DNA from 4 places in the Streptomyces sp. NPDC060002 genome. Region 4 is predicted to be linked to each of the others. Evidence: riboswitches for the same ligand, from Rfam matches in the RefSeq annotation. Region 4 holds a riboswitch; each other region holds the start of a gene.
The links. A riboswitch is a leader RNA that binds a small molecule or an ion and turns the genes downstream of it on or off. The one in region 4 is predicted to bind cobalamin.

Region 1: another riboswitch for cobalamin. It lies ahead of ACFWBD_RS16355 (ABC transporter substrate-binding protein); the one in region 4 lies ahead of ACFWBD_RS00085 (CbtB-domain containing protein).
Region 2: another riboswitch for cobalamin. It lies ahead of ACFWBD_RS25140 (prenyltransferase/squalene oxidase repeat-containing protein); the one in region 4 lies ahead of ACFWBD_RS00085 (CbtB-domain containing protein).
Region 3: another riboswitch for cobalamin. It lies ahead of ACFWBD_RS30455 (cobalamin biosynthesis protein); the one in region 4 lies ahead of ACFWBD_RS00085 (CbtB-domain containing protein).

What each region holds. Positions count from the first base shown of each region.
Region 1 covers NZ_JBHWUW010000015.1:71,274-78,379, forward strand. The annotation lists gene ACFWBD_RS16325 (IclR family transcriptional regulator) at 1-282, shown strand, start outside; gene ACFWBD_RS16330 (DUF5955 family protein) at 349-663, opposite strand; gene ACFWBD_RS16335 (NTP transferase domain-containing protein) at 854-1,465, shown strand; gene aceB (malate synthase A) at 1,650-3,284, shown strand; gene ACFWBD_RS16345 (SelT/SelW/SelH family protein) at 3,307-3,594, opposite strand; gene ACFWBD_RS16350 (HipA family kinase) at 3,591-4,505, opposite strand; cobalamin riboswitch at 4,665-4,790, shown strand; gene ACFWBD_RS16355 (ABC transporter substrate-binding protein) at 4,879-5,952, shown strand; gene ACFWBD_RS16360 (FecCD family ABC transporter permease) at 5,949-7,001, shown strand; gene ACFWBD_RS16365 (ABC transporter ATP-binding protein) at 6,998-7,106, shown strand, end outside.
Region 2 covers NZ_JBHWUW010000031.1:7,041-14,146, reverse strand. The annotation lists gene ACFWBD_RS25155 (MFS transporter) at 1-209, opposite strand, end outside; gene ACFWBD_RS25150 (ArsR/SmtB family transcription factor) at 206-745, opposite strand; gene ACFWBD_RS25145 (hypothetical protein) at 852-1,169, opposite strand; cobalamin riboswitch at 1,363-1,522, shown strand; gene ACFWBD_RS25140 (prenyltransferase/squalene oxidase repeat-containing protein) at 1,604-2,845, shown strand; gene ACFWBD_RS25135 (SCO2322 family protein) at 2,842-3,522, shown strand; gene ACFWBD_RS25130 (CbiQ family ECF transporter T component) at 3,515-4,660, shown strand; gene ACFWBD_RS25125 (ABC transporter ATP-binding protein) at 4,657-6,363, shown strand; gene ACFWBD_RS25120 (ECF transporter S component) at 6,360-7,106, shown strand, end outside.
Region 3 covers NZ_JBHWUW010000044.1:23,356-30,461, reverse strand. The annotation lists gene ACFWBD_RS30475 (class II aldolase/adducin family protein) at 1-265, opposite strand, end outside; partial or broken gene ACFWBD_RS30470 (GH25 family lysozyme) at 301-747, shown strand; gene ACFWBD_RS30465 (anion permease) at 901-2,169, shown strand; gene ACFWBD_RS30460 (hypothetical protein) at 2,204-2,425, shown strand; cobalamin riboswitch at 2,546-2,698, shown strand; gene ACFWBD_RS30455 (cobalamin biosynthesis protein) at 2,798-3,787, shown strand; gene ACFWBD_RS30450 (cobyric acid synthase) at 3,784-5,328, shown strand; gene cobN (cobaltochelatase subunit CobN) at 5,325-7,106, shown strand, end outside.
Region 4 covers NZ_JBHWUW010000001.1:18,730-25,835, forward strand. The annotation lists gene ACFWBD_RS00075 (FAD-dependent oxidoreductase) at 1-335, opposite strand, end outside; gene ACFWBD_RS00080 (CbtA family protein) at 527-1,288, opposite strand; gene ACFWBD_RS00085 (CbtB-domain containing protein) at 1,313-1,534, opposite strand; cobalamin riboswitch at 1,571-1,717, opposite strand; gene ACFWBD_RS00090 (enoyl-CoA hydratase/isomerase family protein) at 1,776-2,870, opposite strand; gene ACFWBD_RS00095 (hypothetical protein) at 3,301-4,530, shown strand; gene ACFWBD_RS00100 ((2Fe-2S)-binding protein) at 4,664-5,224, shown strand; gene ACFWBD_RS00105 (FAD binding domain-containing protein) at 5,276-6,271, shown strand; gene ACFWBD_RS00110 (xanthine dehydrogenase family protein molybdopterin-binding subunit) at 6,268-7,106, shown strand, end outside.

The sequences.
Region 1 (7,106 bases), on a different contig from region 4:
ATGCCCGCCGCCACGGACAGGACGATCACCACCCCGGACGGTTTCCTCGCGGCCCTCGCGGACGTGCGCCAGGCCGGATACGCGGTCGACGACAACGAGCAGGAGATCGGCGTGCGCTGCCTGGCGGTGCCGGTGCCGGACTCCCCCACCCCCGCGGCCATCTCCATCTCCGGCCCGGCGGGCCGCGTCACGGAGTCGGCCACGGAGAAGATCGTGCCGGTGCTGCGGCAGGTGGCGGTGGAACTGTCGCAGGCGCTGACGACTTCCGGTCCCGCGGTCTAGGTGTATTGCCCTGCGAGGTCCGGGGCGGGCTCTCGCCGTGACGCGTCCGACAGCGCCCGCGACCGCTCAGCGGCGCGGCGTCTGCCCGAACAGCTCCACGGCGTGACGTACCTCCGACAGGCCCCGGGCCAGTGCGCTCACCGAGCCGATCGCGCCCGCGATCAGCAGCAAGGAACGGCGTAACCGGGAGACTTCGGGGACACCGTGGGTCACCATCGCGGCGAGCGCGGCGAGTTCGTCCTCGGCTATCGCCCGGTCCGGGAACTCGGCCGGATACGTGGCGAGTTCGCGGCGCAGCCGGGACACCGCGGTCCGTAGTTCCGCCACCCTCGGATCCTCGTAGCCGCCGGTCACTGCCCTCTGCCTCAAGCTTCGCAACACAGCTCTCCCCCCGCGCGCTCCACTGAGCGCGCGTGCGCGCTCACCCGCCCCGCAGCCCCGCGGTACCGCCCGGGCACCGCAGGACGCGCGGGTCAGTAAACGCCACCCGACGCGGCGCGCGCCACTGTGCGGACCGAAATTCAGCCCCCTGAAACCGCGCGGTCGACGCCACGTCAGGTATGCAGGACGCATGACGCAAAGCGAAGACCGGGTCGCGGACCAGGTGACCGGCCTGCTCCTCGCGGCGGGCGGGGGCCGCCGGCTCGGCGGGCGCCCCAAGGCGCTGCTCGAACACCGGGGGCGGCCGCTCGTCGAACACGCGGTGCGGGTGCTGCGTACGGCGGGCTGCGCGCGGGTGCACGTGGTGCTCGGGGCCGCCGCCGACGCCGTACGGGAGCGGGCACGGCTGGAGGGGTGCGTGATCGTGCCGAACCCGCAGTGGGAGCAGGGCATGGGCACGTCGCTGGGGGCCGGGCTCGGCTCGCTCGCCGGGACGGGGGCGCGGGCCGCGCTGGTCCTCCTCGTCGATCAGCCCGGCATCGGGCCGCCGGCCGTGGCCCGGGTGCTGGCCGCCTACGAGGACGAGTCCTCGCTCGTCTGCGCCGCCTACGACGGGGTGCGCGGCCATCCCGTCCTGTTCGGGGCACGCCACTGGGCCGGCATCGCGGCGACCGCCACCGGCGACCGGGGGGCACGCGCCTATCTGAAGGAGCACGAGGAGGCGATCACGCTCGTCGAGTGCGCGGACGTGGCCCGCCCCTTCGACATCGACACCCCGCAGGATCTCGCACACCTCGAGTGAGCGGCCTGGCACCGAGCGCCGCCTTGCCTCGACGCAGAGAGTCTCGACATCAACAAATCATTGAAGTTCCACAATGAGGAAACTAGTATCCACTGTTCAGAAGGGCCCGGCCCGCCCGGGGCCCTCGCCCGCCGTACCCGGTTCGACTGGCACCCGGTGCCACCGCTGAAGGAAGTGACCGCTCATGTCCGCACCAGCGCCGTCCCCGCTGGCCATCGTCGACGCCGAGCCCCTGCCGCGGCAGGAGGAGGTCCTCACCGAGGCGGCGCTCGCCTTCGTGGCCGAACTGCACCGGCGGTTCACCCCGCGCCGTGACGAGCTCCTCGCCCGGCGCGCGGAGCGCCGCGCCGAGATCGCCCGCACCTCCACCCTGGACTTCCTCCCGGAGACCGCCGCGATCCGCGCCGACGACTCCTGGCGGGTGGCCCCCTCCCCCGCGGCCCTGGACGACCGCCGGGTCGAGATCACCGGCCCGACCGACCGCAAGATGACCATCAACGCCCTCAACTCGGGCGCCCGGGTCTGGCTCGCGGACTTCGAGGACGCCTCGGCGCCGACCTGGGAGAACGTCGTCCTCGGTCAGATCAACCTGGCCGACGCCTACACCCGGAGCATCGACTTCACGGATCCGGGGTCGGGCAGGTCGTACGCACTCAAGGACGCGGACGAGCTCGCCACGGTCGTCATGCGGCCGCGTGGCTGGCATCTGGACGAGCGTCACCTCGTCGACGCGGACGGCCGTCAGGTCCCCGGCGCCCTCGTCGACTTCGGCCTCTACTTCTTCCACAACGCCCAGCGTCTCCTCGACCTCGGCAAGGGCCCCTACTTCTACCTCCCGAAGACGGAGTCGCACCTGGAGGCCCGCCTCTGGAACGAGGTGTTCGTCTTCGCGCAGGACCACGTCGGCATCCCGCAGGGCAGCGTCCGCGCCACCGTGCTCATCGAGACGATCACGGCCGCGTACGAGATGGACGAGATCCTGTACGAACTCCGCGACCACGCATCCGGGTTGAACGCCGGCCGCTGGGACTACCTGTTCTCCCTCATCAAGAACTTCCGTGACGGCGGCCCCAAGTTCGTCCTCCCGGACCGCAACGCGGTCACGATGACCGCCCCGTTCATGCGGGCGTACACCGAACTCCTCGTCCGCACCTGCCACAAGCGCGGCGCGCACGCCATCGGCGGTATGGCGGCCTTCATCCCGTCCCGCCGCGACGAGGAGGTCAACAGGGTCGCCTTCGAGAAGGTCAAGGCGGACAAGGACCGCGAGGCGAACGACGGTTTCGACGGGTCGTGGGTGGCCCACCCGGACCTGGTGCCGATCGCCCTGGCCTCCTTCGACGCCGTGCTCGGCGACCGGCCGAACCAGAAGGACCGGCTGCGCGAGGACGTCGACGTCAAGGCGGCCGACCTGATCGCCGTCGACTCGCTGGAGGCCAGGCCGACGTACCCGGGCCTGGTCAACGCCGTGCAGGTCGGCATCCGTTACATCGAGGCCTGGCTGCGCGGCCTGGGCGCGGTCGCCATCTTCAACCTGATGGAGGACGCGGCCACCGCCGAGATCTCCCGCTCGCAGATCTGGCAGTGGATCAACGCGGGGGTGGAGTTCGAGCGCGAAGGGACCACGGTGAAGGCCACGCCCGGGCTGGCCCGCGAGATCGCCGCCGGGGAACTGGCCGCGATCCGCGCGGAGATCGGCGAGGAGGCCTTCACGGCCGGCCACTGGCAGCAGGCGCACGACCTGCTGCTGACGGTCTCCCTCGACGACGACTACGCGGACTTCCTCACCCTGCCGGCGTACGAGCAGCTCAGGGGCTGAGCACCGGCACCGACCGGAACGCTCACCTCTCCGAGTGGCCCAGGGACTTCCCCGGGGCCACTCGGTCGCGTACGAGCTTCTTGACCGCGGTCGGCTCGGGGAAGCCCTGTTCGCGGCGGTCCCAGACCACCTCGTCGTTCACCCGGACGACGAAGACCCCGCCCTTTCCGGGCTTCAGGGCGAGCTCCGTCAGCTCGGCCTCGAAGGTCGTGAGCAGCTCCTGCGCCAGCCAGGCCGCGCGCGGCAGCCAACGGCACTGGGTGCAGTACTCGATCTCGACCCGCCCGCCCGCGTCGCTCAGTTCGCTCATCCGAGGTGCACCGACCAATCCTGTTCCGCGGCCGGCTTGCCGTGCAGGTCGGGGACCTGCTTCAGCCAGTCGGGCCGTCCTTGCCGCGTCCTCGCCGCGCGCCGGGCCTCGTCGGCGGCGAGCTCCTGCGGGCCGGGGAAGTCGGTGGGCAGCCAGGCCGCGGAGGCCCCCGCGCGCGCGTGGAGGTACCGCACATACGCCTCCCGGGCCGCGTCCGGGGCCGTGAACCCCGCCTCGTCGGTCAGCCAGGCGTCCGGTACCTCCGCCACGATCCGGCGCAGCAGCTCCTCGGTCACCCTGGGCGCCAGCTCGGCGTCGGCCGCCCGGGTGTCCGGGGCGCAGCGGCCGAGGGCGTGGTGGCGGAAGTCGTAGCGCTTCTCGGGGTCGGCTCCGTCCCAGCGGTGGTGGAAGACGAGGGCGGCGCCGTGGTCGATGAGCCACAGCCGGGGCGGGACGGTGCCGAACGTCGGCCAGACCATCAGGTTGGAGCTGTGGACCGTACGGTCGACGTTCACGGTCAGGGCGTCCAGCCAGACGATCCTCCCGGCCTCCAGCGGCTCCACCGGGAAGGCCGCCGCGACCTCCGGCGTGAAGTCCTCCGCACCCGGCAGGAAGTCCATCCCCAGGTTGAGCCCCGCGCTCGCGGCGTGCAGGTCCCGTACCTCCTGGTGCGGTTCGTGCTCGGCGATCGCCGGGTCGAAGCGCACCAGGACCAGCTCGGGGAAGCGCAGCCCCAGGGCGCGCGCCAGCTCGCCGACGATCACCTCGGCGACGAGCGCCTTGCGGCCCTGCGCGGAGCCCGTGAACTTCACGACGTAGGTGCCCAGGTCGTCGGCCTCGACGACGGCGGGCACGGAACCGCCCGCCCGCAGAGGAGCGAGGTAGCGGGTCGCTGTGACCTCGGTCAACATGACTCTCTCCCTCTGGCCTGGAGAAGCATAGTAACCAGCGTGACAGCCGGCGAGAGGCCCGAGCCACCGTCCCGAAACGGCCCGCCGGCGGCCTCGGCGGCGTGTGGTAGCTTGCCAAAGCCAGTCGAACCCATGTGCGCACGCGTGTGTGTACGGGTCAGGGAATCCGGTGCGAATCCGGAGCTGACGCGCAGCGGTGAGGGCGACGGGCGGGGCAACGGCCACTGGACGGCGTACGCGGTCCGGGAAGGCGCCTCGTCCGGGTGACCCCGAGTCCGAAGACCTGCTGGCGACCCCGCTGCCGTCGGACGGCCGGGGGGAGCACCGTACGACCGGGCTTCGCGCTTGAGCCCTCGACGCCGAAGGAAGCCCTGTGCCGTTCGCACGTGCCGTCCGTCCTGCCCGTCCTGCCGTTCTCTTCCTCGCCGGCGCCCTGTTGCTGGCCGGCTGCGGCTCCTCCGGTTCGGCGGATTCCTCAGGTTCGGCGGGTTCCCCAGGTTCTGCGGGGGAGGGCGGAGCCGCCGGCTATCCGGTCCGACTCGACAACTGCGGGCAGCAGGTCGGTGTCGACGGCCCTCCGCGGCGGGCCGTCTCCCTCAACCAGGGCACGACCGAGATCATGCTCTCCCTCGGGCTGGCCGACCGCATGGTGGGCACCGCCACCTGGACCGACCCGGTGGCCGAGGGGCTGGCGAAGGCGAACGCGAAGGTGAAGCGCCTCGCCGACAACGCCCCCTCCTTCGAGAAGGTCCTGGACACCGAACCCGACTTCGTCGCCGCCTCCTTCGCCTCCACCCTCGGCAAGGGCGGGGTCGCCCCGCGCGAACAGTTCGAGAAGCTCGGCGTGCCCACCTACCTCTCCCCCGCCGACTGCGTCGGCAAGGACAACAGCGGCGACGGCGACGGCGTCCGCACCGAGCCGCTGACCATGGACGCGGTCTACGGCGAAGTCCGCGACCTGGCGGAGGTCTTCGGCGTCCGGGAGCGCGGCGAGCGGCTCGTGGCCGGGCTGAAGGCCCGGGTGACCGAGGCCACCGCCGGCCTCGACGCCCGGGGCGTGACCCTCATGTACTGGTTCGCCAACTCCCGGTCCCCGTACCTCGCGGGCTGCTGCGGCGCTCCGGGCATCGTCACGAACGCGCTCGGCGCGAAGAACGCCTTCGACGACACCGAGGAGGAGTGGCCCCAGGTCAACTGGGAGACCGTCGCCGACCGCGACCCCGACCTCCTCGTCATCGGCGACCTGACGCGTAGGCAGCAGACGGCCGAGACCGCCGCGAAGAAGATCGAGTTCCTGGAGTCGAACCCGGTCACCAGGAACATGACCGCGGTGAAGAAGAAGCGGTACGTGCTGCTGTCCGGACAGGCGATGAACCCGACCGTCAGGACCGTCGAGGGCATCGAGAAGGTGGCGGCGGCACTGCGCGGTCAAGGCCTCGCGAAATGACCGGCGCGCCGTCGGCGTCCCTGGCTGCGGCAGCGGGCGGTCTGCGCCGCGCGCTGCTGTGGGCGTCCGGTCTCGCGCTGCTGTGCGCCTCGGTCGCCGTGGCCATCACCATCGGCCCCGCGGACATCGCGGTCAGTGACGTGTGGTCCGCGGTCGCGGCCCATCTCGGCTGGGGCCGGGCGGAGTTGACGCCGCTGCGGGACGGCATCGTGTGGAACCTGCGGCTGCCGCGCACCCTGCTCGCCGCGGTGTGCGGCGCCGGCCTCGCGGTGTGCGGGGCAGTGATGCAGTCCCTGCTGCGCAACCCGCTCGCCGATCCCTTCGTCCTCGGGGTCTCCTCCGGCGCCTCGACCGGCGCGGTGCTGGTCGTCGTACTCGGCGCGGGCGGCGGCCTCCTGTCGGTCTCCGGTGGCGCGTTCCTCGGCGCGCTGGTCTCCTTCGCGCTGGTGCTGCTGCTCAGCCACACTCTCGGCGGCACCACGGACCGGGTGGTCCTCGCCGGGGTCGCCGCCATGCAGCTGTTCTCCGCGCTCACCTCCTTCGTCGTGATGACGGCCGCCGACGCGGAGACCACCCGCGGAATCCTGTTCTGGCTGCTCGGCTCGCTCAGCGGCGCCGACTGGACGGACGTGACCGTCGGCGCGGCCGCGCTGGTCGCGGCGCTGGTGGTCTGCCTCGGCCACGCCAGGACCCTGGACGCGTTCGCCTTCGGGCAGGACGCGGCCCTCTCCCTCGGCGTCTCGGTGGCCCGCACCCGGCTGGTGCTGCTGTGCACCACCGCGCTGCTCACCGCCGCCCTGGTGAGTTCGGCCGGGGCGATCGGCTTCGTCGGGCTGGTGCTTCCGCACGCCGCACGCGCCCTCACCGGCCCCGGCCACACCCGGCTGCTGCCCGCCACGGCCCTGACCGGCGCGGTGTTCCTGGTCTGGGTCGACACCCTCGCCCGCACCGTGCTCGACCCGCAGGAGGTGCCGGTGGGCGTGGTGACCTCCCTCATCGGCGTCCCCGCCTTCGTCGCCGTCCTGTACCGCGCGAAGGGCACCCGATGACCGGCTCCGAGACGACCGGCCCGGCGGCGACCGGCTCAGCGGCGACCGGCTCCGAGGGGCTGCGCGCCGACCGGGTCACCCGGGCCGCCGGCGGCACCCTGATCC
Region 2 (7,106 bases), on a different contig from region 4:
TCCACCAGCGCACCGCCGAGCACCCCGAAGAGCAGCCACGGCAGGGTTCCGGCGGCCGTGACGACGGCGAGCGCCATCGGATCCCGCGTCAACGTCAACGCGAGCAGCGGCAGCGCGGCATGCGACACCCCGTCACCGAGCGAGGACACCGTCTGCGCAGTCCACAGCCGCCCGAACCCGGTCGGCAACTTCCGCACTTCTGACGTCACTTGGCGTCCCCCTCGGCCTGCTCGCGCGGTGCCGGGTGGAACAGTGCGAAGACGAGTGACGCGTCCGGCAGCGACGGATCGGACAGCTCCCGATACTCGTCCGCCAGTGCCTCCAGCCGCGCCCCCAGCTCCGCGAACTGCTCCTCGCTGAGCCGCAGATGCGCCATCCGTACGTGCCGCTCGCCATCCACCGGCGCTGTCTCCAGGTCCGCCACCGCGTGCCGCATCAGCACATCCGGCCCTCCCTCGCCCGGATCCGGCAGCACGATCGACCGCGCGGCCATGGCGTAGTACCGCTCCGTGACCCCCCGGACCTTGCGCGTTCGTACCACCTTCACCAGGCCGGCCCGTTCGAGCAGCCGTACGTGGTAGCTGGAACTCCCCTTCGCAAGGCCCACTCGCTCGGCGATCTGCGTAATCGTCGCGGGCTCGAAGCGGAGCACGGCCATGATCCGGTGACGCACGAGGCTGGAAACGGCGCGCAGCTGCTCGTCCGTGGTGACGTGGAACGTCTCGGGAAGATCATCGGTAGGCATGCCTCCAATGGTCAACACTTCTTGACCATTGAGCAAGGGGTTTTTCCCGGCTTCCGGAATCGGCTGCCCAGCACGTGAGACCTTCGCCGGACCGTCGCGAGTCCGGTCAGGACTCCGGCGTGAGGATCACGTTGGCCGGGTGGAGGTCCGGGCGCAGCACGCGGGCGTCGGCCGAGACCCGGTCCGGCAGGGCGTGCAGCTCGCGCAGCAGCCGGGCGAGGAGGGCCCGCCTCGCCGGCGTCCAGGGTGCCCGCGCCGAAGCGTGGAGCAGCGTCGGCCCGTCCAGCCGCTCCATGACCAGGTCGGCGCGTGAGCCGGAGGGCCGTACGGCGGGTGCGGGGCAGCCGTTCCGGCGCACGTGTGTCATCACTGCCGCGAGGGCGGCCGAGTCCTCCCGCCCCTCCCGGTCGCGGCGCAGCACCACGCCTCGTCGATCTCGTACACGTCGGCCGTTCGGCCCGAGCCGAGCAGCCGGCCCGGCAGCCCGCCCGGCGCCCTCCCCGCATGCGTCATACCGGCAGCCCGCCCGGCGTCCTCCCCGCATGGGTCATGGCCAGAAGATATCGGGGGCTCCCGCCCCTCCCCGGGTGCTTTCACAGCCGCCCCTCAGGCGCCCGGCTACCTGCCGGTAGAGTGGCCGCGTCGTCATCACGCCCGTACAGGGGAAAGCCGGTGCAATTCCGGCGCTGACCCGCAACCGTGACAGCCGGATCGCCCGGTACGGACCGTGACCGGCTCACGTGCGTCGGCAGGCCCGCCGTCGCACGGCACCGTCGAGGTATACGGAGCCGAGCCGCCGGGATGTCCCGTGCTGCCCGGCTGTGTGACCTCACCGACCGGGAGAGGCACCCGCCGATCATGAACATCCGCCGCAGCGCCGCCGCTCTGGCCGCCGCCACCGTAGTGCTGGGTGCCGCCGTCCCCGCCGTCGCCGCCACTCCGTCCCCCACCCCGTCGGTGGCGATACCCGACGGGCTGTACGGGACCACCGACCCGACGTACGACGGCGTCTGGCGCCAGTCGCTGGCCCTGCTCGCACAGCGGACCACGGGCGTCACCCCCGCCGACCGGGCCGTGGCCTGGCTGACCGGGCAGCAGTGCGCGAACGGCGCCTTCGCCGCGTTCCGCGCGGACACCGCCAAGGCGTGCGACGCCAAGCTGATGGTCGACACCAACAGCACGGCGGCGGCCGTCCAGGCGCTGGCCGCGCTGGGCGGCCACCGGGCCGAGACCGAGAAGGCCGTCACCTGGCTGAAGTCGGTCCAGAACGCCGACGGCGGCTGGGGCTACACCCCCGGCGGCGCGAGCGACGCGAACTCGACCTCCGTCGTGGCGGGGGCGATGGCGGCGGCCGGGCAGCAGCCCTCGCAGGTGAAGAAGGCCGGCAAGTCGTCGGACGACGCTCTCGTCAAGCTCGCCGTCCCGTGCGACCAGGCCGGTGGCGGCGCGTTCGCGTACCAGCCGGACAAGAAGGGCGCCCTCGCGGCCAACGCGGACGCGACGGCGGCGGGCGTGCTCGGCGCCCTCGGCAAGGGGTTCGTGACGACGGCCGGCAAGACGTCGGCTGCCCCCGTCTGCGACTCCGCCGACGCGGACAGCCCGAGCGGACTCGCCCGCGACGGCGCGGCGTACCTCGCCGGAGCGGTCGTCGCCACCGGCTATCTGAAGTCTGCCCTCCCCGGCGCCGAGGACCAGCCCGACTACGGCAACACCGCCGACGCCGTCGTGGCCCTCGCCGCGCAGGGTGCGACCGAGCAGGCGAAGAAGCCCCTCGGCTGGCTCGAGCAGAACTCCGCGGCCTGGGCCGAGCAGAGCGGCCCCGCCGCCTACGCCCAGCTCATCTTCGCGGCCCACGCCACGGGCGCCGACCCCCGTCACTTCGGCGGCGCCGACCTGGTCGCCCAGCTGAACGCGAGCGGCCCGGCCCCGCAGGCCGCGACGAAGGCCACCGGGTCCGACACCGACGCCGACGCCGACGCCGACAAGAAGGACGACTCGGAATCCGGTCACGGCGTCTGGTGGATCGTCGGCGTCTTCCTCGTCGCCGGTATCGGCATCGGCTTCCTGATCAGCGGCCGTGGCAGGAAGCGGCAGCCGTGACGCGCCGGTGCGCCGCCCTCGTTCTCGCCGCGCTGCTGCTGTCCCTGACCGGCACGGTCCAGTCGGCCCAGGCCGCCGGCTACCGCTACTGGTCCTTCTGGGACCGCTCCGGCGACGGCTGGACGTACGCCACCCAGGGCCCGTCCACCGCCCGCCCCGCCGACGGCGACGTCCAGGGCTTCCGGTTCGCGGTGAGCGCGGACTCCCAGGACGCGTCGCAGCCGCGCGGCGCGGCCTCCTTCGCGGCGATCTGCGCGAAGACGCCCGCGCGGGACGACACGAAGCGGGTGGCCCTGGTCATCGATTTCGGCACGGCGGCCGACGCCCCGAGCGGTGAGACCCCGCCGTCGCCGCGCACGGCCTGCGCCCGGGTCTCCCCCGACGCGACGACGGCCGAGGCGCTCGCCTCGGTCGCCAAGCCCCTGCGCTACGACACGAACGCCCTGCTGTGCGCGATCGCGGGGTATCCGGAGACGGGCTGTGGCGAGCAGGTGTCCGGGCAGGCGCCGGGGACGGGCGAGCCGACGTCCGCCGCGCAGCCGGAAGCCGCCAAGGACGAACCGGAAGCGGACGGCGGGCCGTCCGTGGGCCTGTACGCGGGCGCGGCGGCGGTGGCGGTACTGGGCGCGGCGGCGGTCTGGCAGGCCCGGCGGCGAGGTTCCCGCAGGGATGGCTGACGGCAGCCCCCGGCGCGCCCCGCTCCACCCCGCCGCCTGGTGGCTGTGGGCCCTCGGTCTCGGCACCGCCGCGACCCGCACCACCAACCCGCTCCTGCTCGGTCTCCTCCTCACCGTCTCCGCCTACGTCGTGACCACGTGCCGTCCCGACACCCCCTGGTCCCGCTCCTATTCGGCGTTCCTCAAGCTCGCCCTCGCCGTCCTCGTCATCCGTCTCGTCTTCGTCGTCGCCCTGGGCTCCCCGATCCCGGGCACGCGGGTGCTCGTCGCGCTCCCCGAAGTCCCGCTCCCCGACTGGGCGCAGGGCATCCGGCTCGGCGGCGCGGTCACGGCCGAGGGCCTGCTCTTCGCGTTCTACGACGGTCTGAAACTGGCGGCGCTCCTCGTCTGCGTGGGTGCCGCGAACGCCCTGGCGAGCCCCTCCCGCCTCCTCAAGACGCTGCCGGGCGCCCTGTACGAGACCGGCGTGGCGGTGGTCGTGGCCCTCACCTTCGCCCCGAACCTCATCGCGGACGTCCACCGCCTGCGCGCCGCCCGCCGTCTCCGGGGCCGCCCCGACACGGGCCTGCGCGGGTTGCTGCAGGTGGGCCTGCCGGTCCTGGAGGGCGCCCTGGAGCGCTCCGTCGCCCTCGCCGCCGCGATGGACGCCCGAGGTTACGGCCGTACCGCCGACGTCCCCGCCGCCGTGCGCCGGACGACCGCCGCCCTCACGCTCGGCGGTCTGCTCGGCGTCTGCGCGGGAACGTACGGCCTGCTCACCGCGGTGGGCGGCGCCTACGGCCTCCCGGTGCTGTTCGCCGGAGTCGTCGCGGCCCTCGCCGGGCTGCGGCTGGGCGGCCGGCGCTCACCGCGCACCCGCTACCGACCGGACCGCTGGACCCCGCGGGCGTGCCTGACCGCCGCCTCCGGTGTCGCGGTCGCGGCCCTCCTCACCGTCGCCGCGTCCGCCGACCCGGCCGCGCTGCACCCCGGGGTGGTCCCGCTGACCGCTCCCGCCCTCCCGCTCTGGCCGGCGGCGGCCGTACTCCTCGGCCTGCTCCCCGCCTTCCTCGCCCCCGAAGGCCCTCTGACAGATCCAGCAGACCCAGCAGCCCGAGCAGACCCAGCAGCCCCAGCAGCCACCGAGGAGCCGTCGTGATCCGCTTCGAGAACGTCTCCGTGACGTACGACGGCGCCACCGAACCCACCATCCAGGACGTCGACTTCACCGTCCCCGAGGGCGAACTCGTGCTTCTGGCGGGCCCGTCGGGCGTGGGCAAGTCGACGCTGCTCGGCACGGTGTCCGGCCTCGTGCCGCACTTCACCGGCGGCACCCTGCGCGGCCGGGTCACGGTCGCCGGCCGCGACACCCGTACCCACAAGCCGCGCGAACTCGCCGACGTCGTGGGGACGGTGGGGCAGGACCCGCTCTCGCACTTCGTGACGGACACCGTCGAGGAGGAACTCGCCTACGGCATGGAGTCGTTGGGCCTCGCGCCGGAGGTGATGCGCCGCCGCGTCGAGGAGACCCTCGACCTGCTCGGCCTGGCCGCCCTGCGCGACCGGCCCATCGCCACCCTCTCCGGCGGCCAGCAGCAGCGGGTCGCGATCGGCTCGGTCCTCACCCCGCACCCGCGCGTCCTCGTCCTGGACGAGCCGACCTCCGCGCTCGACCCGGCGGCCGCCGAGGAGGTCCTCGCCGTCCTCCTCCGCCTCGTCCACGACCTCGGTACGACGGTACTGCTGGCGGAGCACCGCCTGGAGCGCGTCCTCCAGTACGCCGACCAGGTCGCCCTGCTGCCCTCGCCGGGCGCGGCCCCGCTGCTCGGCGCCCCGGCGGACGTCATGGCCGTGTCCCCGGTGTTCCCGCCGGTGGTGAGCCTGGGCCGACTGGCGGGCTGGTCCCCACTGCCCCTGACCGTGCGTGACGCCCGACGACGCGCCGGTGCCCTACGGGAACGCCTGGCAGGACGGCAGGCCACCCGGGAGGCGGCCATGCGGGAGACTCCCCGGGAGGTGGGCACACCCGTGGCGCCCCCCGCCCGCCGCCGCTTCCGCCGTCCTCCGCCCGTGCCGTCCGCCTCCGCGGCCCCCGCCGAGGCCCGCTCCCTCTCCGTGCGCCGGGCCCGCGTCCAGGCGCTGCGCGAGGTGGACCTCACCGTCCTGCCCGGCGAGACCATCGCCCTCATGGGCCGCAACGGCGCCGGGAAGTCGACCCTGCTCAACACCTTCGTCGGCCTCGTCGAGCCGTCGGCGGGAACGGTCCACGTGGGCGGTCTCGTGCCGCACCGCACCCCGCCCCGGGACCTGGTCCGCCGCGCCGGTCTGGTCCCGCAGGAACCGCGCGACCTGCTGTACGCCGACACGGTCGCCGCCGAGTGCGCGGCCGCCGACCGGGACGCGGGGGCCGCCCCCGGCACCTGCCGGGACCTGGTCTCGGAGCTCCTCCCCGGCATCACGGACGACACCCACCCCCGCGACCTCTCCGAGGGCCAGCGCCTCACCCTCGCGCTGGCGGTCGTCCTCACCGCCCGCCCGCCTCTCCTCCTCCTGGACGAGCCGACCCGGGGCCTGGACTACGCGGCGAAGGCGCGCCTGGTCGCCGTCCTGCGCGGGCTCGCCGCCGGCGGGCACGCGATCGTCCTGGCCACCCACGATGTGGAACTGGCCGCGGAACTGGCCCACCGGGTGGTGCTGCTCGCGGAGGGCGAGGTGATCGCCGACGGCCCGACGGCGGAGGTGGTGGTCTCCTCCCCCTCCTTCGCCCCGCAGGTGACGAAGATCCTGGCCCCGCAGGAGTGGCTCACGGTCACGCAGGTGCGCGAGGCACTGCGAAAAGAACCGGGGGAGGACCCGCGATGACGATGTCCAGGCGGCGTCCGGTACACCTGGGCCCCCGGTCGCTCGCCGCGTTGGCGCTGGTCAGCGCGGTGGGGGTGATCGCGTTCGGCTGGCCTTTCCTCGCCCCGCCGACCTCCGCGCTGAACGCGCACGCCCAGGACGCCCCCTGGCTGTTCGCGGGCCTGCTGGTGCTGCTGGTCGCGGTCGTGGCGGCGACGATCTCCGAGTCGGGGCTCGGTGCGAAGGCGGTGGCGATGCTGGGCGTCCTGGCGGCGACGGGCGCGGCCCTGCGTCCGATCGGCGCGGGGACGGCGGGCATCGAGCCGATGTTCTTCCTGATGGTGCTGAGCGGCCGGGTCCTCGGCCCGGGCTTCGGCTTCGTCCTCGGCTCGGTCACGATGTTCGCGTCCGCGCTGCTGACGGGCGGGGTGGGCCCGTGGATGCCGTTCCAGATGCTGGCGATGGGCTGGTTCACGATGGGTGCGGGCCTGCTGCCGGACGGCGACCGGCTCCGTGGCCGTGCCGAACCGGCCCTGCTCGCGGCCTACGGCTTCGTGGCCGCCTTCGCGTACGGCACGGCGATGAACATGGCCGGGTGGCCCTTCATGGGCGCGCTGGCCTCGGGCGTCTCCTTCGACCCGGACGCCGCGGTGCCGGCGAACCTGGCCCGCTTCGCCGCGTACTGCGTGGCGACCTCACTGGGCTGGGACCTGGGCCGGGCGGTGGTCACGGTCCTGTTGACCCTCACCCTCGGCCCGGCGGTG
Region 3 (7,106 bases), on a different contig from region 4:
CGACGCCCGTGACGTCGTCGGGGGTGAGCCGCTCGTAGGGCACGCCCGACGGTGTGACCAGCACGGTGTCGCCGACGCGTACGGAGACGTTGCCGGAGGTGCCGACGACCAGCCCGTCGGTCACGGTGCGGCGGGCCGTCGTCACGAGCGCCTCCCAGGCCCGCGCCTCCTCGAGGACGGCATGCCTCCCCCGCCGCTCCGCCATGTCCTGTACGCCGTCCCGGTGGTCCCGGACGTCCCCCTGCTCGCGTCGCTGCTCAGCCATGCCGCGATCCTGCCAGGAGCCACCGGAGGCCGCCGCCGGGCGCGGGCACTGCAGAGGAGCAGGCCGCCCATTTCGTACGCAATGGCGGCGGCCGGAGCGCCGACGGCCGGACCCTGCCGCCCGCCCTCGACGTCGAGCACAACCCCTACGAGACAGGGCGCCGGTGCCACGGCCTGACCAAGGCCGCGACGGTCGCCTGGATCAGGGCCTTCAGCGACGAGGTGCACCGGATCACCGGCCGTCGCCCGGTGATCCGCACGACGACCCGCTGGTGGAATCTCTGCACGGGCGGCAGCGGCGCCTTCGCCGCGGATCACGCCCTGTGGATCGCACGCTACCGGCCGTCCGACGCCGGAACACCGCCCGCCGGATGGCCGACGTGGACCTTCTGGCAGTACGCCGACAGCGGCAGCCTGCCGGGTGACCAGAATCTCTTCCACGGCTCCGAGACGCAGCTGCGCAGGTTCGCCGAGGACGGGTGACCGTACGGCGCTTGGGACCCGCCCCCGCGCCGCGACGGGACGCCGCCCCGACCCCCTCACACAGACACCCGGAAGCCCTGCCCAGTTCATCTTCCGTTCACCCAGATTGCTTACGGTCAACGCGCCAATGACTTCGAACGATTGCCTGGGTAAATGGAAAACTTCTCGCTGATCCTCGCGATTGTGGTCGTCACCGCACTCGCGTTCGATTTCACGAACGGTTTCCACGACACCGCCAACGCGATGGCCACCACCATCTCGACCGGTGCACTCAAGCCCAAGGTTGCGGTGGCCATGTCCGCCGCGCTCAACCTTGTGGGAGCTTTCCTCTCGGTGGAGGTCGCCAACACGATCTCCAAGGGTCTCGTCGACGAGACCGGCATCCGTCCCGAGGTCATCTTCGCCGCCCTGGTCGGCGCGATCCTCTGGAACCTCCTGACCTGGCTGGTGGGCCTGCCCTCCAGTTCCTCGCACGCACTGATGGGCGGTCTGATCGGCGCCACCATCGCCTCCGCCGGCATGGGCGCGGTGCACGGTGACGCCCTGGTCACCAAGGTGCTGATCCCGGCGATCGCGGCACCGATCGTCGCGGGCGTCGCCGCGATGCTCGCGACCCGCCTCTCCTACACCCTCGGCAAGAAGGCCGACGGCAAGGCCGCGGCCAAGGGCTACCGCGCGGGCCAGATCGCCTCGGCCGGCCTGGTCTCCCTCGCCCATGGCACCAACGACGCGCAGAAGACGATGGGCATCATCACCCTGGCCCTGGTGGCCGGCGGTGCCGTGGCCCCCGACTCCGACCCGCCCACCTGGGTCATCCTCTCCGCCGGCCTGGCCATCGCGCTCGGCACCTACCTCGGCGGCTGGCGGATCATCCGCACCATGGGCAAGGGCCTGACCGACCTCCAGCCGCAGCAGGGCTTCGCCGCCCAGACCAGCGCGGCCACGGTCATCCTGGCCTCCTCCCACCTCGGCTTCTCCCTCTCCACCACCCACTCGGTCTCCGGTGCGGTGATGGGCGCGGGACTGGGCCGCAAGGGCGGTGTGGTCCGCTGGTCGACGGCGACCCGGATGTTCGTCGCGTGGGGCCTGACGCTCCCGGCCGCGGCCCTGGTGGGCGCGCTCGCCGAGGCCGTCACCGGCCTGGGCGACTGGGGCACGGCCGTCGTCGCGGTCTTCCTGATCGCCTCCAGCGCGGCCATCTGGAAGGTCTCCCGGCGCGAGGTCGTCGACGCCTCGAACGTCAACGAGCCCGAGGAGCCCGCGGGCGTCGTCACGACGGCGATCGCCGCCGTCACCCCGCCGCCCACGGGCACCCTGGCCGAGGACCTCACGGCCGGCCGCACGACGGACCTGACGGCCACGATCCCCGGCCCGGCCGCAGAGCCCGCGACCCCCGCCGCTCCCCCGGCCGCGGCCGTCTGAGCCCGCGCACCCGGCACGAAGGAAGAGAAGCAGCATGAAGATCGACTGGGCAGCCCTGGGCTCCGTGTTCGGCGTCAGCCTCGTGATCACCGTAGGCCTCGTCGCCCTGTTCACCCTCGGAATCATGGGCCTGTCGCGGCAGGAACGCGCGTCGGCGCAGGGCGACTCGGCCACCCTCGCGGTGACCGGCGCGTACGCGTGCTTCGCGGCCTGCGCGGCGGCGGTGGCGTACGGGATCTCACTGATCGTCGCCTGACGCACCATCCGAACACCCCTGGGGTGCGGGACGGATCACCGTCCCGCACCCCTTGGCGTTCGTGGCATCGCCGACCGGCCCTGTGTGGGGTTCTGCACACTCCAGCCTCGCAGGTCAACAGCAAGTTGACGGGTCCTGCGGGCCGTGGTGGACTGCCCGAGCCATGTACGGCGGCAGAAGAGGAAGCCGGTGCGAATCCGGCGCGGTCCCGCCACTGTCACCGGGGTAGAAACCCCCGGGAGCCAGGAACTCTCGCCGCCGGTCTCGTCGAACCAGGGCGTGGACACCCTGAGTGAGGACATATCGCCATGCTCGCTCGGCCGTTGAGGTACAGCACCAGGTCGCTCCCCGACCCCACGGCCGGCTGAGCCGATGCGTGCCGATCGCCTCTACGCGTACGGCGCCGCCACCGGCCTTCTGGGCGACCTGCTGCTCGGCGATCCACGCCGGGGGCATCCGGTCGCCGCGTTCGGGCGGGTCGCCGGTGCCGTCGAGCGACTGCTGTGGCGGGACCACCGAGGACAGGGCGCCCTCCACGCCGTCGTGTGCGCGGGCGGGGCCGTGGCCCTGGGAGCCGTCGCCGAGCAGGCCGTACGCCGTTCCCCCGCCGCTTCCGTCGCTCTGGTCTCCGCCGCCACCTGGGCCGTGGTCGGGGGCAGTTCCCTGGTCCGGGAGGCCCGGGCCATCGGGCGGGCGCTCGAAGCGGGGGACGTCGAGGCCGCCCGGGAGCGGCTGCCGCGTCTGTGCGGGCGGGATCCGCACGCACTGGACGCCGACGGGATCGCCCGGGCCGTCGTGGAGTCCGTCGCCGAGAACACCTCCGACGCCGTCGTGGGGGCGCTCGTGTGGGGGGCCGTGGGCGGGGTGCCGGGCCTGGTCGGGTTCCGGGCCGTCAACACCCTGGACGCCATGGTCGGTCACCGGTCGCCGAGGTATCTGCGGTACGGCTGGGCCGCCGCCCGCCTCGACGACGTCGCCGGATGGCCGGGAGCCCGGCTGACCGCCGTCCTCGCCGCCGTCGCGGGGGACGATCCCCGGGGCGCCCTGCGGGCCTGGCGGGCCGACGCCCGCAAGCATCCGAGCCCCAACGCCGGTCCGGTGGAGGCGTCGTTCGCGGGCGCCCTCGGGGTGCGGCTGGGCGGGACCCTGTCGTACGCCGGCCGGGTCGAGCACCGGCCCGTGCTGAACGGCGCGGCCGGGCGGCCCGTCGTCGCCCGGGACATCGAACGTGCCGCGTGGCTCTCCCGCCGCGTCGCTCTGCTCGCGCTCGGCGTGACCGTCGCCGCGCGCGTCGTCGCCACGAGCGTCGTCGCGTGGAACCAGAGCAACCGGAGCAACCAGCCGAAGGGGCGTACGACATGAGCGGGGGTCTGGGCGGGGGACTCCTCGTCGCCGGCACCACCTCCGACGCCGGCAAGAGCGTCGTCACGGCCGGGATCTGCCGGTGGCTGGTGCGGCAGGGGGTGAAGGTCGCGCCCTTCAAGGCGCAGAACATGTCCCTCAACTCGTTCGTGACGACGGAGGGCGCCGAGATCGGGCGGGCGCAGGCCATGCAGGCCCAGGCCTGCCGGGTGGAGCCGACCACGCTGATGAACCCCGTGCTGCTCAAGCCGGGCGGTGAACAGAGCAGCCAGGTCGTGCTGCTCGGGAAGCCGGTGGGCGAGATGAGCGCCCGTGGGTATCACGGGGGACGGCAGCAGAAACTCCTCGGAACCGTTCTCGACTGCCTCGCCGAGTTGCGGGGCACGTATGACGCGGTGATCTGTGAGGGGGCGGGCAGTCCGGCCGAGATCAATCTGCGGCGGACCGACATCGTGAACATGGGGATCGCGCGGGGCGCGCGGCTGCCCGTGCTCGTCGTCGGCGACATCGACCGCGGCGGCGTCTTCGCCTCCTTCTTCGGCACCGTCGCCCTGCTCTCGCCCGAGGACCAGGAGCTGGTCGCCGGGTTCCTGGTCAACAAGTTCCGGGGGGACGTCTCCCTGCTGGAGCCGGGCCTGGACATGCTGCACGGGCTCACCGGGCGGCGGACGTACGGCGTGCTGCCGTTCCGGCACGGGCTCGGGATCGACGAGGAGGACGGGCTGAGGGTCTCGCTGCGGGGAACCGTGCGGGAGTCGAACACCGCCCCGCCCGTCGGCGAGGACGTGCTGCGGGTCGCCGTCTGCGCCGTCCCCCTCATGTCCAACTTCACGGACGTGGACGCGCTGGCCGCCGAACCCGGCGTCGTCGTGCGGTTCGTGGACCGGCCCGAGGAACTGGCCGACGCCGACCTGGTGGTGATTCCGGGGACCCGGGGGACCGTGCGCGCCCTGGAGTGGCTGCGGGAGCGGGGGCTCGCGCAGGCCATCCTCCGCAGGGCCGCCGAGCGGCGGCCCGTCCTCGGTGTCTGCGGGGGTTTCCAGATCCTCGGCGAACACATCGAGGACGAGGTCGAGAGCCGGCTCGGACACGTGGAGGGGCTCGGAGTCCTTCCCGTCCGGGTTCGGTTCGCCCGCGAGAAGACCCTCACCCGGCCGGTCGGGGAAGCCCTCGGCGAGCGGGTCGAGGGGTACGAGATCCATCACGGGGTCGCCGACGTCACCGGCGGGGAGCCGTTCATCTCCGATGACGAGGGGCACAGCCTCGACGGCTGCCGGGTCGGCCAGACCTGGGGCACGCACTGGCACGGCTCACTGGAGTCCGACGGATTCCGGCGGGCCTTCCTGCGCGAGGTGGCGGCCGCCGCGGGCCGTCGTTTCGTGCCCGCCGCCGACACCTCGTTCGCCGGGCTGCGCGAGGAGCAGCTCGACCGGCTCGGCGACCTGATCGAACAGCACGCGGACACCGACGCGCTCTGGCGGCTCATCGAGTCGGGCGCGCCGCAAGGACTGCCTTTCATTCCACCGGGAGCGCCCGCATGAGCACAGTGTTGTTGTTGTCGACCGCCGACACCGATCTGCTGGCGGCCCGGGCCGCTTCCGGTGCCTCGTACCGGATCGGCAACCCGACCCGGGTGGACGTCGCCGGGGAACTCCCCGCGCTCCTCGACGGCGCCGACATCGCGGTCGTCCGGCTGCTCGGCGGGAAGCGTGCCTGGGAGGACGGGCTCGCCGCGCTCAGGGCGTCCGGCGTGCCGACCGTGCTGCTGGGCGGCGAGGCCGTGCCCGACGCGGAGTTGATGGCCGAGTCGTCGGTGCCGGCCGGTGTGGTGGCGGAGGCGCTGCGGTATCTCGTCGAGGGCGGCCCGGACAACCTGACCGAGCTGGCCCGGTTCCTCTCCGACACCGTGCTGCTGACCGGTGAGGGTTTCGTCGAGCCGCAGAAGATGCCCGAGTACGGCGTCCACGGCGAGCGTGTCTTCGTCGAGGGGCGGCCGACCATCGGGGTGCTCTTCTACCGGGCGCACGAGCTGAGCGGCAACACCGCCTTCGTGGACACGCTGTGCGACGCCGTCGAGGCACGGGGCGCCAACGCCCTGCCCGTGTACTGCGGTTCGCTGCGCGGGGCGGACCCGGGGCTGTACGAGATCCTCGGACGCACCGACACCCTCGTCGCCACGGTCCTCGCCGCCGGCGGCACGCACGCCTCGCAGGCCTCGGCGGGCGGGGACGAGGAGGCCTGGGACATCGGCGCGCTCGCCGAACTCGACGTCCCCGTGCTGCAAGGACTCTGCCTCACCTCGTCGAAGAGCGTCTGGGAGGCGTCCGACGCCGCCCTCTCCCCCATGGACGCGGCGATGCAGGTCGCCATCCCGGAGTTCGACGGGCGGATCATCACCGTTCCCTTCTCCTTCAAGGAGCAGGGCCCGGACGACGTGCCGGTGTACATCGCCGATCCCGAGCGGGCCGGACGCGTCGCCGGAATCGCCGTACGGCACGCCCGGTTGCGGCACAAGCCGAACAGCGACAAGAAGCTCGCACTGGTCTTCACCGCCTACCCGACCAAGCACTCGCGGGTCGGCAACGCGGTCGGCCTCGACACCCCCGCCTCCGCCATCCGGGTGCTCGACGCGCTGCGGGACGCCGGGTACGGCGTCACGGGGCATCCGGACAACGGCGACGAGCTGATCCACCGGCTCATCAACGCCGGTGGCCACGACGTCGAATGGCTCACCGAGGAGCAGCTGGCCGCAGCGCCCGCCCGGGTGCCGCTGGCCGACTACCGGGCGTGGTTCGACAAGCTCGACCCGGGACTGCGCGACGGCATGCTCCAGGCGTGGGGCGAGCCGCCGGGCTCGCTGTACGTCGACGGGGACGACGTCGTGCTGGCCTCCCTCCAGTTCGGGAACGTCGTCGTGATGATCCAGCCGCCGCGCGGATTCGGCGAGAACCCGATCGCGATCTACCACGACCCCGACATGCCGCCGTCGCACCACTACATGGCGGCCTACCGGTGGCTGGAGAACAGTTTCGGCGCCGACGCGATCGTGCACATGGGCAAGCACGGCACGATGGAGTGGCTGCCGGGCAAGGGGCTCGGGCTGAGCGGGGGCTGTGCCCCGGACGCGGTCCTCGGGGATCTGCCGCTCGTCTACCCGTTCATCGTCAACGACCCCGGTGAGGGCACCCAGGCCAAGCGGCGCGGGCACGCCACCGTCGTCGACCACCTCGTGCCGCCGATGGCGCGCGCCGACACCTACGGCGACCTGGCCAAGCTGGAGCAGCTCCTCGACGAGTACGCGCTCGTCTCCGACCTGGAT
Region 4 (7,106 bases):
GCGCCGAGGAGTTCGTGGGGCACTCCGGCCGCACCGAGGAGATCGGCGATCGCCTTCGGGTCGTGGTCCTCGCCCATGTCGAGCCCACCGGTCGTGCGCAGCAAGGGGGTCGAGCTGTCGTCCTCCAGCTCCCGCCACTGCTCGTACGCCTGCCCGGTCAGTCGTACGTAGAAGGGGTCGGCGTACGCCCGCCGGAAGATCCGTGAGCTCCCGTGCGAGCTGCCGTGCCGGTGGCCGACGTCGTACGCCTCGACGAGCGTGACCTCGTGGCCCCTGCGGGCCAGTTGCCAGGCGGTGGCCGCGCCCATGAGTCCGGCGCCGACTACGGCGATCACAGTCCCTCCCCGGGGATCCGGCCGGTGCCCGCGAGCGGAACGCGGGCCATGCCGGCGGACTCGATCGTAAGGGCGACCAGGTCCTCGGTTGTCGGGAGGACCAGGACCACCGACGGGACGGGCCCGCGGACGCGGGAGGGCCCCCGGAATGGTTCCGTGGGCCCTCTCGCCGGGTCGTGATGCCGGTCAGGTCACTGGGGGGCGACCACCGGCGTGCCCGCGGTCACCGTGGCGGGCTTGGGGTGCAGCAGCCGTTCGGCCAGTTCGCCGAAGACGAGGCCGAAGCCTGCCCAGAGCGTGATCTGCATGGCGAGGGCGGACAGGCGGAACCGCCACAGCAGGGCCGCCGGGAAGTCGCTCGGCACCTCGTTGACGGTCGGCAGGAACTCGTAGGCCAGCCCGATGACGAGCACGAAGCCGAGGACGGCGACGACGGTGGCGTTCCAGGTGCCCAGCCTCGGTGCGAGCCGCTTGCCCAGGATCACCGCGGCGACCGCGAGCAGCACGCCGAGCACCATCATCAGGAAGTACAGGGTGGTCCGCTTGCCGATGGTGTCGGCGTCGCCGACCGCGGGCGGATTGGCCGGGTACTTCAGGAACGGCACGACGTACACGGCGAGCAGGGCGGTCCCCGACAGCAGAAGGGCCGTGGCCCGCGGGGTGAACCGGCCGACGCGACCGAGGGCGAAGCAGAAGGCGAGGGCGGCGATGCCGCCGAAGGCCACCCCGTAGATCAGCACGCCGGTGGCGAGGCCGGCGGTGGACTGGAGGCTGCGGGAGACGAGTTCCACCTCGTGGTGCTCGTGGCCTGCGGCATGGGACTCCTCGAAGCCGATCGCGCTGTCGACGTTCGGCTCACCGAGGAAGTAGGCGACGATCAGGGCGAGCACGCCGGCACCGAGGCCGGCGAGCATGCCCCGCACGAGCAGATTTCTTACCGTTGCGGAGTTCATGGGTGTGCTGGGGTTCCCCTCGGGTCAGTGGCAGGGGAAGCCGAGCAGGTGGCGGGCGTCGTGCACCCACTCGTGAACGTCCTCGCCGGAGACGACGGCGGTCGCGCCTTGCTCCGCGCCGACGAAGTACAGCAGGACCAGCATCAGGACGCCGAAGAAGACAGCCCAGGGGGCGATGTCCTTCAGCGGCAACTTGGCGGGTACGACGGGCGTGCTGGTAGTCGGCTGGGCGACATGCTGCGCCATGGCAAGACCTCCTCTGGGAGTTCGCGTCCCATCTCGGTGGTGCACATGACGACGGCCACGGGTCTGACTCGCGGTGCGCCCCTTCGGGGTACACCGTCCACAGTGGCGCGACCGTGCCGGATTCTCACCGGCTTCCGTCTCGCCGTCGTCAAATATCAGAGCGACGGTACCGCGTGTCGGGCCGCGGGCCAATACCGCCCCACCTGGCGTGATGGCGCTCTCCACGGCCAAGTGGCCCGAATCACCGCGTCGGTTCCGGTCCGCACGCCGCCTCCGTGGCCGTTCTGGGCCCGGGAAGCCCGAGTTCACGCTCGCCGAGCGGGGCGAAGAAGCGCTCCACGTCGGCCGCCGTGACCTCGGCGAGAGTGGCCGGCGACCAACGCGGGTTGCGGTCCTTGTCGATGACCTGGGCGCGGATGCCCTCGACCAGGTCGGGTGTGGTCAGGGCCTCGCAGGAGACGCGGTACTCCTGTTCCAGCACCCGCTCCAGCGTGCCGAGCCGCCGGGCGCGGCGCAGGGCGGCCAGGGTGACCTTGAGCGCGGTGGGCGACTTGGCCAGCAGGGTCTCCGCGGTCTCCTTCGCCGCCGGGTCGCCGTGGGCGAACAGCCGTCGGACGATCTCCTCGACGGTGTCGGCCGCGCAGCAGCTGTCGATCCACGCCCGGTGGCCCGCCAACTCCCCCGCCGGCAAGGGCTGTACATGACGGTCCAGGGCTGCCCGGACGGGCAGGTCCGCGAGGTCGTCGATGAACTGACGGAGCGACACGGACGGTACGTAGTGGTCGGCGAGCCCGCACAGCACCGCGTCCCCGGCGCCGATCTGCGCGCCCGTCAGGGCGAGATGGGTGCCCAGTCCGCCCGGGGCGCGGGCGAGCAGGTGGGTGCCGCCGACGTCCGGCACGAAGCCGATGCCGGTCTCGGGCATCGCGATCCTCGACCGCTCGGTGACCACCCGGACACTGCCGTGCGCGGAGACGCCGACCCCGCCGCCCATCACGATGCCGTCCATCACGGCGACGTAGGGCTTGGGATAGCGGGCTATGCGTGCGTTGAGGTGGTACTCGTCGCGCCAGAAGGCGGCCGAGGCGGTGCCGTCGTCGTCGCGGGCGTCGTCGTGGACGGCGCGGATGTCGCCGCCCGCGCACAGTCCGCGCTCCCCCGCCCCGGAGACGACGACGGTCTCGACGGCCGGGTCGCGCTCCCATGCGCTCAGCGCGTCGTCGATCCGGCGCACCATCGCGTGGTTCAGGGCGTTGATCGCCCTCGGCCGGTTGAGCGTGATGTGGGCGGCTCGGCCGGCGGTGTGCAGCAGGACGGGGTCCTCGATGTCGCTCATACGACGATCTTCTCCATGCCGTGCTCCCTGAGGAAGCCCCGGCCCCCCTGGAGGGAACATGCCCGGTGGGTCGCCGGACATCCGGCGTCGGGGGCGCGCCGGACACGCGGACCGGGCTCGCCCCGACGCGGATGGTGGGCGAGCCCTGTCCACCGGCTCCGGTTCTCGGTCCCCGGAGGTCGGCGGGCCCACGGGTGCGGCGTCACCCGCCGTGGTGAACTGCGCACACCCCGTACGAGTGGCGCACACCCCCGCACGGGCCGCCGGCGGACGGAACGGATCCGGACGCGTGACGTGTGCCGTGCCGGGGAAGGTGCCTCCCGGCGGGGCGCCTCCGGGCGTCCGCGCCACCGACCCGCTTGACCGCGCACCGCCCCTGGCGAGTGATACTGGCCTTCGCACGTCGTCACCCGCCCTCACGAATGGACTCATGCTCATCGCCGCGACCGTTCCGCCCACGACGCCCTCCACGGTGTGGCAGACCCGTGGCCGTCACACCGGCCCCGCCGCTCCGGACGTCCTGCGCAAGCACCTTCAGGCGCTCAAGGACGCCGGGACCGTCCAGGACTTCATGGAGCTGCCCGACGCCGACACCCCCGAGGGGGAGACGGCCTTCGAGGCCCGGTGGCCGGTCGCGGAGGAGGTGACCGTCCGTGCCCGGCTGAGGCTCGCCGAGTGGGCGGGCCCGGGCCAGGAGTGGACGCTGACGGCGGAGGCGGAGCGGCCGTGGGACCAGCGGTGGCCGTCGCCCGCCGGCATGTTCTGGTCCTGGGAGGCGGACGCCCCGTGGGGCAACGAGACCGTCGCAGGTGAGCGGTTCCTCGCCACCAACCCGCTTCCGGCGGACGAGAAGGAGCTGCGGCGCGCGCTCCGGGGCGCCCTGCGGGACACCTGGAACGTCCACCTCGTCGTGCACGAGGCCATGACGCCCGACGAGCACGGCCGGCGGTCGCTGATCCCGCTGCTGCCGCCCGGCCTGCACCACCGGGTCATCGAGCACCGCGCGGCCCCGCACCAGCTGCGCACCGTGAACTGGGCTCTCAAGGAGTCCGGGGTGGAGGTGCCGCGCGGCGGGGCGCTGGTACTGCCCGGCGTGCCCGCGCCGGCCGACTACGACGCCGTCGACTACTCGGTGCGCAGCGTGTTCCTGGACGGCACGCATCCCACCGAGCTGCTGGACGCGGTACGGCGCTTCGCGGCGCTGCCCAGGCCGCTGCCGGAGGACGCCGACGCCGCGCTCACCGCGCTGCGGGAGGAGTGGCAGCTGCTGACCCTGGAGGAGGAGCTCGCGCGAGAGCGCAAGCTCGTGGTGATGTACAAGGAGGCCCTGGAGGCGATGACGGAGTCCAGGGACCTGTACCGGGAGGCCGCCGAGCACGCCCACGAGGCGCTGGCCGCGTACCGCGAGGCGGCCGCCGAGGCCGGGGAGCCGCGGCCGGCGCCGGCCAGGAAGAGCGGCTCGCCGTTCCAGCAGCTGGGCCGGACCCTGGAGCGGTTCAAGGAGACGACCAAGGGCCTGCGCCCGGTGGCGTCGGCCGCTCCCGCGGGTCGGGTCGAGTCGCCGGAACAGGCCCGCACCACCGGCGCCACGGGTGCCACAGGCGCCACAGGCGCCACAGGCGCCACAGGCGGCGACGAGCCCGAGGCGGCCGACCGGTAGGCGGCAGGCAGGCGGCAGGCGGCAGGCGGCAGGCGGCAGCGCCCGAATTGCCTCGTTCCGGGACGTGTCACACGCCCCACTCTGGATACGCGGTCCCCACGGCACCACGGACCGCCCCGGAAGGGACCAGGACATGGGCAGCGAGCACGGCCCCCGGTCATCGCCCCACCGATCCGACACGACGCTGCGCGTCAACGGCAAGCCGCACACCCTCACCGTCGACCACCGGCGCGTGCTGCTGGACGTGCTGCGGGAGGATCTGGACCTCACCGGAGCGAAGAAGGGCTGCGACCACGGTCAGTGCGGCGCGTGCACGGTCCTCGTCGACGGGCGGCGCGTCAACAGCTGCCTGCTGCTCGCCGTCGCCCTGGACGGCAGCGACATCACGACCGTCGAGGGCCTGTCCGGCGACGGCGATGATCCGCATCCGCTCCAGCAGGCCTTCCTGGAGCGCGACGCCTTCCAGTGCGGGTACTGCACGCCCGGACAGATCTGCTCGGCGGTGGGCGCGCTCGCCGAGGCGGAGTCGGGCCATCCCTCGCACGTCACGGATCCGGCGACGCCCTCCGGACGGCCGGTCGCGCTGGACCGGGACGAGATCCGCGAGCGGCTCAGCGGCAATCTCTGCCGCTGCGGCGCGTACCCGCGCATCGTCGACGCCGTCGAGGACGTGACCGGGGCGGGCAGCCCATGACCGGGCCGGCGGCCCAAGGGCACGACCGTGGCAACCAGAGGACGTGATCCGGTGGACACCTTCGCCTACGTACGGGCCGGCAGTCTCGCGGAGGCCGCCGAGGCCTTCGCCGCGCACCCCGGCGCGCGCTATCTGGGCGGCGGGACCAACCTCGTCGACCTGATGAAACTCGGCGTGGAACGGCCGACCGCCCTCGTCGACGTCACCCGACTTCCGCTGAACGAGGTGACGGAGCAGCCGGACGGGTCGCTGCGGATCGGCGCCCTGGTGCGCAACAGCGACCTCGCGGCGCATCCACGCGTGCGTGACCGCTACCCCGTGCTCTCCCAGGCGGTGCTCGCGGGCGCCTCGGGCCAGCTGCGCAACGCGGCCACGACCGGCGGGAACCTGCTCCAGCGCACCCGTTGCCCCTACTTCCAGGACGTCTCCAAGCCGTGCAACAAGCGGCAGCCGGGCAGCGGGTGCGCCGCCCAGGACGGCGCGCACCGCGACCACGCGGTGCTGGGGGCCTCCGAGCACTGCATCGCCACCCACCCGTCGGACATGGCCGTGGCCCTGGCCGCGCTGGACGCCGAGGTCGAGCTGTACGGCACGGCCGGCGTGCGCCGGGTGGCGGCGGCCGAGTTCCACCGGCTGCCCGGGGAGGCACCGCAGCGGGACACCGTGATCGAACCCGGTGAGATCGTCACCGCCGTCCTGCTGCCGGCCGCCACGGCCGGGCTGCCGTCCGCGTACCGCAAGGCGCGCGACCGGGCCTCGTACGCCTTCGCGCTCGCCTCCGTCGCCGTGGTCCTGGAGGTCACCGACGGTGTCGTCGCGCAGGTGGGGATCGCCTTCGGCGCGCTGGCCCACCGCCCGTGGCGGGCCCGGCGCGCCGAGGAGGCGCTGCTGGGCGCGGCTCCCACCCGGGCGGCCTTCGAACACGCGGCCGAGCTGGAGCTGTCCGAAGCCCGGCCGTTGCGTGACAACGCGTACAAGGTGCCGCTGGCCCGCAACCTCGCCGTGGACGTCCTGACGCGGCTCGTACCGCACGAGGAGGACTCATGACCGCCGTGGGCGCGCCCGCCGAGCGCAGGGAGGGCCGGGAGAAGGTCACCGGAACCGCCCGGTACGCCGCCGAACAGCCCGTTCCCGGGCGGCTGTTCGCCCGCCCCGTCCCCGCGACGATCGTGCGCGGCCGGGTGACCGACGTCGACGACAGCGCGGCGCTGGCGCTGCCCGGTGTCGTCACCGTGCTCACCCATCGCAACGCGCCCCGCCTCGCAGCGCCGGACGACGCCACCCTCGCCGTGCTCCAGGGCCCCGAGGTGCCGAACCGGGGCTGGTTCGTCGCCCTGGTGGTGGCCGACAGCCCGGAGGCGGCCCGGGCCGGTGCCGCCGCCGTACGGGTCACCTGCGCCGAGGAGACGTACGACGTCACGCTCACCGCCACGCACCCGCGGGCGTACGTCCCCGAGGAGATCAACGGCGCCTTCCCCGGTGTGCGGGAACTGGGGGACCCCGACGGCGCGTTCGCCGACGCGGACGTGCGGGTCGACGTCGGCTACCGGGTGCCGCCCCTGCACAACCACCCCATGGAGCCGCACGCCAGCACCGCGCACTGGGACGGTGAACGGCTCACGGTGTACACCTCCAGCCAGGGCACCACGGCCGTGCGCGCCGTGCTCGGCAAGTTGTTCGGGCTGGCCGACGAGCGGATCACGGTCCTCGCCGAGCATGTCGGCGGTGGCTTCGGGTCCAAGGGCACGCCCCGGCCGGACGTGGTCCTCGCCGCGATGGCCGCATGGCACACCGGGCGCCCGGTCACCGTGGTCCTCCCCCGCCGCGTGCTGCCCGCCTCCGTCGGCCACCGGGCGTCCACCCTGCACCGGCTGCGCCTGGG